Regions from separate parts of the Vibrio navarrensis genome, predicted to be linked through region 3. Evidence: riboswitches for the same ligand, from Rfam matches in the RefSeq annotation. Region 3 holds a riboswitch; each other region holds the start of a gene.
The links. Region 3 has a riboswitch for thiamine pyrophosphate ahead of thiB (thiamine ABC transporter substrate binding subunit). Riboswitches for the same ligand answer to the same signal wherever they lie in the genome.

Region 1 (3,274 bases), 310 kb from region 3:
GCTCTCTTTGCTCAGAAGTTAAGAAGGGGGGGTCGTCCCGTTCTTGGCTTTTCCTTCAGCCCTTCTAATCCTTCTTCAAGAAAAGTGTGAACCCACTTATTAACACTGGTTCGGCTCACCATAAGAAACTTGGCGATTTGGGTGCGAGAGTGTCCCTCTTTGAAATGAGCGAGGGCCAGCAATCTCATTTTCATCTGAATAGATTTCTGCTGGCTTGCGAGCTTTTTAAAGTCGATATTATTGAGACTGTCCATAGCGAATAAGTTTTATCGTTGAATGGCCTCAATTAGATCATATTTTTACTTAGATTGGTATAACCGTGTCGTCGTGTTTTGTTGCCCAAATCTGGCTTCATCTTGAAACCAGACATCCACATGCTCTAAAGCGATATGTCCTGGGATCTTCAGGATCGTTTCAATTTTGAATTTTTTTTAAAATCGTCTTGGACTTCTTGAGATTGCTTGGGGTGTTTTGAGCGGGAAGTTATCCATGACAAGCCCATGTGCTCGAGCAGGTAATAGATAGAGTCAGGGTGGTAGTGCTGGCCAAATTCTTTCACGATATAAGCGTGGATGTCGGCCCCAGTCAGTCGTCCGCCTTGTGTATCATTGGCTTTATCTTTTATGTATTGGCTCAACTGCTCTCTTTGCTCAGAAGTTAAGAAGGGGGGTCGTCCCGTTCTTGGCTTTTCCTTCAGCCCTTGTAATCCTTCTTCAAGAAAAGTGTGAACCCACTTATTAACACTGGTTCGGCTCACCATAAGAAACTTGGCGATTTGGGTGCGAGAGTGTCCCTCTTTGAAATGAGCAAGAGCCAGTAATCTCATTTTCATTTGAATGGATTTTTGCTGGCTAGCGAGTTTTTTGAAGTTGATATTATTAAGGTTATCCATGGCGAATAAGCTCTATCGTTGAATGGCCTTAATTAGATCATGTTTTTTCTTAGATTGGCATAAGATTGATTTAGATAGCGTAAAGTGACTCCTGTAACCTTTTGTTTCTGCATAGCATCAAGCATAGATTTCCGCTGGGAACGGGGGTTTTAAACTCGCTATTTTGACTGTGGTGGTTACAATATCGTCGCATTCAAATTGTGAGGTTCGTTATGGGGCAACTGGCTATATTGGGGTTTATCGCTTTAGGGGGGGCTTTTGGTGCCTGCTCTCGTTATCTGGTGTCTGAGCTCTGTGTTTTATTACTTGGGCGCGGTTTTCCCTATGGAACCTTGACTGTGAACGTTGTCGGGTCATTTGTGATGGGGCTTTTGATCGCTGCATTCGAAAGCGAAATGCTCGCGACTGAACCTTGGCGGCAAGTTATCGGTTTGGGCTTTCTTGGTGCCTTGACGACCTTTTCGACGTTCTCCATGGACAACGTGCTGCTGATGCAGCAGGGTGCTTTCCTTAAGATGGGGTTGAATATTCTGCTCAATGTTACTCTAAGTGTTGGCGCTGCATGGCTTGGATTTCAGCTCTTAAAGCAGTGATGTTCAAATCTAATTTTCCAACAAATTTTTTACAGGTCGGCTTGGTTTAACCAAGTCGATTGCTTATAATCGTTTCACTTGTCGGAGTGCCATAAGGCTGAGACCGTTTATTCGGGATCCGTTGAACCTGATCAGGTTAAAACCTGCGAAGGGAACAAGAGAAGATTTTGGTAGCTAAATTCTACTAGTGTCTTATCAAAGTTCGAATTTTGCGCGCAGAGCCATCTGCAATTTGTGTATGTTCGATCCCTCTTGTCGCATCTTTCCGCCAAGCATTTTCATCCGTCACCTTTTTATCTTGCATAACAAGAAAGGAAAAATGCTATGTCGAATCGCAAGCAAGCGAGACTGGAAGCCAAACAGTTCATTGATACTCTTTCAGTACAAGCGTACCCCAATTCCAACAAAATTTATGTCGAAGGTTCTCGGCCTGATATTCGAGTGCCAATGCGTGAAATATCGCTGGCGGATAGCCTTATCGGTGGTTCAAAAGATGCCCCTATTTTGGCGCCCAATGAGCCGATTAGAGTCTACGATACGTCTGGCGTTTATACCGATCCACAGCACACTATTGACCTCTATAGCGGTTTGCCCAAGCTAAGAGAGGGCTGGATTGCCGAACGTGGTGACACTGAAGTTCTCGATGAAGTGAGCTCGACCTACACCAAACAGCGTTTAGACGACGAGACGTTGGACGAGTTACGTTACGGCAATTTACCGCGTATTCGTTGTGCCAAAACGGGGTATTGTGTTACGCAATTGCATTACGCACGTAAGGGCATTATCACGCCCGAGATGGAATTCATTGCGCTGCGTGAGAATATGGGCAGAGCACAATATTGCGATGAGGTATTAACTCAGCAGCATTCCGGGCAGAGTTTTGGAGCCAATCTTCCTAAGGAAATTACCGCAGAATTTGTCCGCCGAGAAGTGGCAGAAGGACGTGCGATTATCCCTTCCAATATCAATCACCCTGAGTCTGAGCCAATGATCATTGGCCGTAACTTCCTGGTCAAAGTGAACGCTAACATTGGCAACTCTTCAGTCACATCTTCAATTGAAGAAGAAGTGGAAAAGCTGGTTTGGGCAACGCGCTGGGGTGGCGATACCGTCATGGATCTCTCTACAGGACGTAACATTCACGAAACTCGCGAGTGGATCCTGCGCAATAGCCCAGTGCCAATTGGTACAGTCCCTATGTACCAAGCTTTAGAGAAGGTAAATGGTATTGCGGAAAATCTAAACTGGGAAGTGATGCGCGATACACTGATTGAACAGGCAGAGCAGGGCGTTGATTATTTCACTATCCATGCCGGCCTATTGTTGCGTTATATTCCGATGACGGCGAAGCGTGTGACCGGGATTGTCTCTCGTGGCGGCTCCATCATTGCCAAGTGGTGTCTGGCACACCATCAAGAGAGTTTTTTGTATACCCACTTCCGGGAAATCTGCGAGATTTGTGCGATATATGATGTAGCGCTTTCTTTGGGGGATGGCCTGCGTCCCGGCTCCGTTGCGGATGCGAACGATGAAGCGCAGTTTGCTGAGCTAAGAACGCTGGGAGAATTGACTAAGATTGCTTGGGAATACGACGTTCAGGTGATTATCGAAGGCCCTGGGCATGTGCCGATGCACATGATCAAAGAGAACATGGACGAACAGCTTAAGCATTGTCATGAAGCGCCGTTTTATACCCTTGGCCCGTTAACCACGGATATTGCCCCCGGTTATGACCACATCACCTCTGGGATTGGCGCGGCGATGATAGGTTGGTATGGCTGCGCGATGC
Region 2 (3,274 bases), on a different replicon from region 3:
GGTGACGCAGAAGAGGTCGAAAGAGTGGTTTACATGGCAATTGGCTATGCCGTGGTCAATATTTCCTGCTCAATTTGTTGATTGAATAGAAGCTCATATCCTAGTACCGCTGGAAAAGAAAAAGTGCGAATTAATAGTCATAAATCCATCAACAAATAACGGATGGTACGTTTTATTTCTTTCATTTCCTTTGACTCACGTTATAATGGCGCCGTCTAAGTGAGTTGGTCCTCACAGACAACACTTTCTATGCTTTGGTTGTATAACCAGCTTAGCTTAAATGGCTTTTGGTCGTTTGGTTGTCCTACTTTTGCCAAACGACCTTCTTTTTAGCTTTATTTTGAACGCCATTCATTTGCCCCTTCCGTTTAAGATGACATTGAAAATAGAACGCCTTCACCAATGGAAGGCGTGACGGTATCTGCCTCGCACCTTATTGTTTCGCTAACCGCGTTTCCATTGGCTGACAATAGGTAAATGATTGGGCAGTAGGGTAAACACGATTGCCACAAAAGCCCAAGAACCGAACAGGTCTAATGGGCGATGCATCCCCAACCACAATCGGCTATAGGCAACGCTGCTCGCCCATACCAGTAACAATATTAACGCGCCGTATCGCTTTGCAGATAAAAAGGCTGCCCCAAAGAAAGCAACGCAAATCGCCGCGAAGAGGGTATGTCCGGAAGGAAAAGAATAGTCCTTCTCACCTTGCCAATGTTGGCTTCGCCACGGGCTGACATTCTGTGATACGGCTGAAATGGCCTGCACTTTTTCCGCTTCATCCAGACGATAAAAATCTGCAGGAGAGTCAATGATCTGCTCAGCGGCCAGCAACTCGCTATAAGGACGAGGGCTCTCCGTTGCCAGCTTTAAGCCGCTTTTACTTGCAAAACCTATGATGAGTAACAGGCCAAGCTGCAAAAATTTCTGTAATACGCCTCGCCTAAATGTGCGAATTGAGAGCGCCCAAATGCACAGAATGATCAGCGTGATGAAAAAGCCCTGAATGCCCGCTGAGTAAGTTAAAAGTGTCAATAGGCGTCCTTCAAACGAGGCGACCGGAGAAAAGAGAGAGGCAGGGTAGTAAAGCCAAGTGATGACGCCAAGGCAAAGTGCGTAGCAAAAAAGGGTGATAAGCCCAGCCAGTTTGAAATTGAGTGCACGGTCCACGAACAGTTTCCGCCGTTAATAAAAAGCGGCATTGTATGCCAAGGCAAGCAGCAGAAATATCAGGGCAAAGTTAATTTGCGTGCTCACTCTGTTACCAGCTAACCGTTCGGCGAAAGTTTGTGTCAGCGCACGTGCATATGTCCCGCAAAGAAATGGTTCACTGGCCCTCTTCCTTGGCCGACAGATAACTCGTCGGCATGACTAATGGCCTGAGAGATGTACTGTTTGGCGAGAAAAACCGCTTTGTGCATCCGGTGGCCTTGCGCTAAATAAGAGGCAATAGCCGAAGAGAGGGTACAACCCGTACCGTGTGTGTTGCGTGTCGGGTGACGCGTCGAACGGATTAGTTCTGCCATATCGCCTTCAATCAGCAGATCGCTGCTGTATTCTTCCTGCTCCAAATGGCCCCCCTTAAGCAACACGGCTTTAGCGTGTAGAATACGTAACTCATCAAGTGTCTGCATTAAGCCGTTTTCGTTTTCGGGTTGAGGCTGTTGGGTTAAAGCGGCATATTCGGGAAGGTTCGGTGTAATGATACTGGCCAGAGGGATTAAGCTTTCCTTGAGCGTGTTGATGGCTTCCGGTGCAAGAAGCAGATCGCCACTGGTAGAGACCATTACGGGGTCCAACACAACAAACGGTGGACGATATTGGCGAATTTTGCTGGCGACAAGACGGATAATGTCGGCGTCTGCCAACATACCAATTTTTACCGCTCTGACGTTTAAATCGCTGAACACCGCATCCAACTGGGATGCAATATGCTCAAGTGGGATGGGCAGAACGGCGAATACCCCTTGAGTATTTTGCGAGGTAATAGCCGTAATCACAGAGCAGGCGTAACTGCCAGTGGCGGAGATGGTCTTAATATCAGCTTGAATGCCCGCGCCGCCTCCGCTGTCTGAGCCAGCGATAGTGAGAACAATAGGGATGTGAGATTGAGAGTCTTGTGAGAATAGCATCTTGCTTCCTATGACAAGACGTACAGGAACTGCGTATTCAACAAGCTGCCGCCGTGCGATTGGGGGAAACTTTTGTCCTTAACCACAACAAACGGGTGAACACGCATATAGTTCCCTACGTCAGTATTAACTGCATCAGGTTCAACGGGTCTCGCTTTGCGATCTCAGCCTAACTAAAGGCTCCCCGACTATATCTGCGACATCATAGCAGCAAAAAGGCCTGCTGCAAGTCACTCACAATGACTCGCGTAGATCCAACTCGTTCTGGATCAAGGTGACACACTGGGAAGCAAACAGCATCTTAGGGCCAAGACTGATTTTTTGCGTACCTAAGCGTTTTAAGCTGTTGAAAGTCTTCTTCGGCATCGGAATGTGATCGGTGAGCAAAAAGCAGGGATTTGGCGCAAAATCAATGTCGCGAACAAATTCGCCCTTTTTGTCCAACATATAAAGCTGGTGGTTTTCCGCAAGCTCTTGAATAAGGCGCTCAAAACTGATGGTTCGAACCGTCACACCTGGTTCCACATTGCGGCACTCTTCTTTGGCCATTCCTTGAGAAGCGTCTAATGAGCGAGCAACCACATTCAGTAAAGTGGCTTCATTAAAACCGTTGATATTAGTGACATCATTTGACTGAATCGTGATGGTTCGAGAATAGTCCTGGGTACTCTCTAGCACTAAATACACCGTCACATCCTCACGGTGCGATTGAGCAACAAACATGGTGTTCATCAAAGTATGTGCCAAAATTTCAGTGTGCGCTTCCTGACCAACGCCTTCCAGTAAGGCTTTACTGTTAGTTGGGGCGGCACGGGCGCGTAAAACAAAAGAGCGCATAAAGGAAACCTCGAATGAGCAGTAAATTGAATGGGCGGAGTATATACCCAAGTCAGACTGAGGCGCGAGCCCAAACAAAAAGCCTCTATAAAAGAAGAAATGGACAAAGTGCGAATTTGATTACAAAACCTTGATTGAGTTAGCGGGTGTGATCGAGCAGCATAGGGGCCTTGTCTTACTGCTTTAATAGAATGAAACATGAAAATTGAATCTATCAACAAACCGCTCTACCGCAGAAAAGCTAATATCGTCATTGTTGGCTTTGTGGTGCTTTTCGCACTCTCGTCACTGGCATTCGGTAGCTT
Region 3 (3,274 bases):
CCTTGGCCATTCAACAAAGCGAAATTTATCCCAAGGTGACATACCGAGGTGAGCCGCCAGTTTATGCTGCTCTGCCGGGATCGATTCCAGCGCTTGTAGCAGCAAACGGGCCGCATACGGCAGATTGAAAAACACGTGGGCAAGCAAAATGCCACTCAAACCGTAGATGGAAAACGAGTTCAAGTAGCCCGCTTGTTGCAACAGATTCACCAGCCAACCACTGTTGCCATAAATCGCCAAAAGGCCAAACACCCCGACCAACACCGGTAAAACCAGCGTTGAGGCAAACAGCTTCAACAGCAGAGCGCGGCCAGGAAAACGTCGTTTGGCCAACGCATGCGCCACCGGGATCGCCAAACTGACGCTCAGCAGCATCGACAAAAAAGCCTGCCAAAAACTGAACTGGGTGACATGACGATAGTAAGGATCGCGCCAGATGACGCTCACATCCAGCGAGGGCGCCGTAGAAAGGAGCGCTGCCAGCGCAGCAATAACAAAGGTCGCGATCATCACCGCGACCCCAATGCCCGCTTTAGGTACAGAATTCAACGGGCAGCCTTAAAACGTCAGCGCGCTTTGCCACTCGCGGATCCAAGGCTTGCGCATTTCGGCCACCTTTTCAGGTGTGAAGCTGAGTGATTTCACCGGCACAGTTAAGGTGTCAAAGCCCTCAGGCAGTGTTACGTCGGTGACCGGATACATCCAGTTGCCCGTTGGCATCGCCGCTTGGAAGTCGTCACTTAAAATAAAACGCATAAACTCATCGGCCAGTTGCTGTTTTTGGCTGCTTTTCACTTTCGCGGCCACTTCCACTTGCATGTAATGCCCTTCAGAAAAGCCCGCCGCCGCGTATTTCGCGTCATTTTCCGCAATCAGGTGATAGGCCGGAGAGGTGGTGTATGAGAGCACCATATCCGACTCACCCTTGAGGAACATCGAGTAAGCTTCCGACCAGCCCTTAGTGACCGTCACGGTCTTTTTCGCCAGTTGCTGCCATGCTTCGCTGGCGCTATCGCCGTAAACGGATTTGATCCACAGCAGCAAACCTTGTCCTGGAGTTGAGGTGCGCGGATCTTGGTAGATCACTTTGAGATCGCTGCGCTGCTCCACCAACTCTTTTAAACTTTTCGGCGGATTGGCCAGCGTTTCTTTGTTGTAGATAAAAGCAAAGTAGCCGTAATCGTAAGGGACAAACGTCGTGTCAGACCACCCCTTTGGCAGCGTAACTACACGGGTATCGACCTGATGTTCTGCCAGCAAACCCGTTGCTTTGGCTTCAGCCATCAAGTTGTTGTCCAACCCGAGCACCACATCCGCTTTGCTGTTCTTGCCTTCAAGACGCAGACGGTTAAGGATCGACACGCCATCATCCAGCGCAACAAAGTTGACGTCACAGCCACATTTCGCTTCGAACGCTTTTTCGATCGTCGGGCCCGGGCCCCAATCGGCGGCAAAAGAGTCGTAAGTGTAAACAGTGAGGGTGTTATCGGCAGCCAAAGCGGGGGCAGAAGTGACCATCGCTAGGGCAATCAGGTTAAGAGTGGTTTTCACGGCTCGCTCTCCATTTGCGTTGCATGACATGAGTGGAGCGGCACAGGTTTGAGGTCGGTTTTAATCTTCCATTACGAATTAAATTCCTGACTCAATTCCTACGCCAGCATTATCTGGTTCAGGTATACGGGTCCCAGGCGATGGCCTGATCTCAGCTTCTGCGACAAAAATACGCAGATGAGCTCCCCGATGAGTGAGGCGGATTGTAATGCGAAACGTTCGCTTTGGCTATACGTGCTCGTCACGCGGACGGTTATCGTACCCCCAGCGCGGCACTAAACCTTGCTCGACGCCAAGATGGTCAAGAATACGCGCGACCATAAAGTCGACAAGGTCCTCAATACGTTGCGGTTGATGGTAGAACCCCGGTGCCGCGGGCATGATGGTCACGCCAAGCTGCGATAACTTGTGCATGTTTTCCAGATGCAAAGTGGAAAACGGTGTTTCACGCACCACGAGGATCAATTGACCACGCTCTTTCAGCACCACATCGGCGGCGCGCTCAATTAAATTATCCGACATGCCGTGCGCTATCGCCGCAACACTGCCCGCAGAGCAAGGGCACACCACCATCTGCTTTGGCGCTGCGGAGCCGGAAGCAACGGGCGAGAACCAATCGTCCTTACCGCACACCACCAGCTTCTCGGCCGAGCAGCCAAGGTAGTTCACCAGCGCGCTTTGCGCGGCTTGTGGATTGGCGGGCAACTTCAGCCCCTGCTCGGTGGCTAGCACCACACGCGCGGCGGAGGAAATCAGCAGGTAAACCTGATAATCTGCCGCGAGCAGGCATTCAAGCAAGCGTAAACCATACGGCGCACCAGAGGCCCCCGTAAACGCCAGTGTGATTGTTTTTTGTTTTTCAGTCATTGTCATTTCAGTTGGCACGATTTCAGTTAGCACGATTATGGGCCGAGTCAGTCAGACGCCTTGTCCAGTGCCGCCAGCAACTTGCCATGAATGCCGTCAAAACCGCCGTTACTCATCACCAAGATTTGCACCTCAGATTTCGCACGACTGGCAATTTGCGCAACAAATTCATCCATATTGTCACTGGTAAACGCAGGCTGGTGACATTGTGCCGCCACGGCCTCGACCGACCAATCCAAGCCCGGCGGTTGGAATAAAAACACTTCATCGGCATAGGCTAACGAAGCAGCAAGCGTCTCTTTATGCACGCCACGTTTCATCGTTGCAGAGCGCGGCTCCAAAACCGCAAAGATCGGTTTGTCGCCCACCTTATTACGTAAACCACCGAGAGTCAGTTCAATCGCGGTGGGATGATGAGCGAAATCATCATAAACGGCCACCCCATTGACTTCGCCTTTGAGCTCTAAACGGCGCTTGGTATTGATAAATTGGCCGAGTGCCTGACAGGCAAGATCGGGCGTCACTCCGACATGGCGCGCCGCCGCAATCGCCATCAGCGCATTGTCGACGTTGTGATCGCCCACCAAATCCCACTTCACTTCGCCCACGCATTCACCTTGGAAGAAGACCGCAAAGTGAGAGCCATCTTTGACTCGCTTTTCCGCTTGCCACTGACCATCAGCGCCAGAAAACTCCTGCTCGCTCCAGCAGCCACGTTGCAAAACGTCCGCCAAAGCCGCATCTTGCTGGGGAGCAAGAATGCGTCCGTTGCCCGGAACCGTGCGCACCAGATGGTGGAATTGCCGCTTAATCGCTTCCAGATCATCAAAAATATCCGCATGATCGAACTCAAGAT

Region 1: it holds a riboswitch for thiamine pyrophosphate, as region 3 does, so the genes downstream of both, thiC (phosphomethylpyrimidine synthase ThiC) here and thiB (thiamine ABC transporter substrate binding subunit) in region 3, are expected to answer to the same signal.
Region 2: it holds a riboswitch for thiamine pyrophosphate, as region 3 does, so the genes downstream of both, thiD (bifunctional hydroxymethylpyrimidine kinase/phosphomethylpyrimidine kinase) here and thiB (thiamine ABC transporter substrate binding subunit) in region 3, are expected to answer to the same signal.

What each region holds. Positions count from the first base shown of each region.
Region 1 covers NZ_CP065217.1:3,462,705-3,465,978, reverse strand. Annotated here, with positions in the region: partial or broken gene I3X05_RS16425 (IS630 family transposase) at 1-254, opposite strand, end outside; gene I3X05_RS16420 (IS630 family transposase) at 404-892, opposite strand; gene crcB (fluoride efflux transporter CrcB) at 1,105-1,485, shown strand; TPP riboswitch at 1,558-1,656, shown strand; gene thiC (phosphomethylpyrimidine synthase ThiC) at 1,810-3,274, shown strand, end outside.
Region 2 covers NZ_CP065218.1:1,060,323-1,063,596, forward strand. Annotated here, with positions in the region: gene I3X05_RS21415 (TetR/AcrR family transcriptional regulator) at 1-81, shown strand, start outside; gene I3X05_RS21420 (phosphatase PAP2 family protein) at 445-1,170, opposite strand; gene thiD (bifunctional hydroxymethylpyrimidine kinase/phosphomethylpyrimidine kinase) at 1,293-2,132, opposite strand; TPP riboswitch at 2,228-2,329, opposite strand; gene trmY (tRNA (pseudouridine(54)-N(1))-methyltransferase TrmY) at 2,367-2,969, opposite strand; gene I3X05_RS21435 (DUF3087 family protein) at 3,168-3,274, shown strand, end outside.
Region 3 covers NZ_CP065217.1:3,148,977-3,152,250, forward strand. Annotated here, with positions in the region: gene thiP (thiamine/thiamine pyrophosphate ABC transporter permease ThiP) at 1-549, opposite strand, end outside; gene thiB (thiamine ABC transporter substrate binding subunit) at 559-1,551, opposite strand; TPP riboswitch at 1,630-1,750, opposite strand; gene I3X05_RS14840 (flavin prenyltransferase UbiX) at 1,780-2,418, opposite strand; gene mpl (UDP-N-acetylmuramate:L-alanyl-gamma-D-glutamyl-meso-diaminopimelate ligase) at 2,466-3,274, opposite strand, start outside.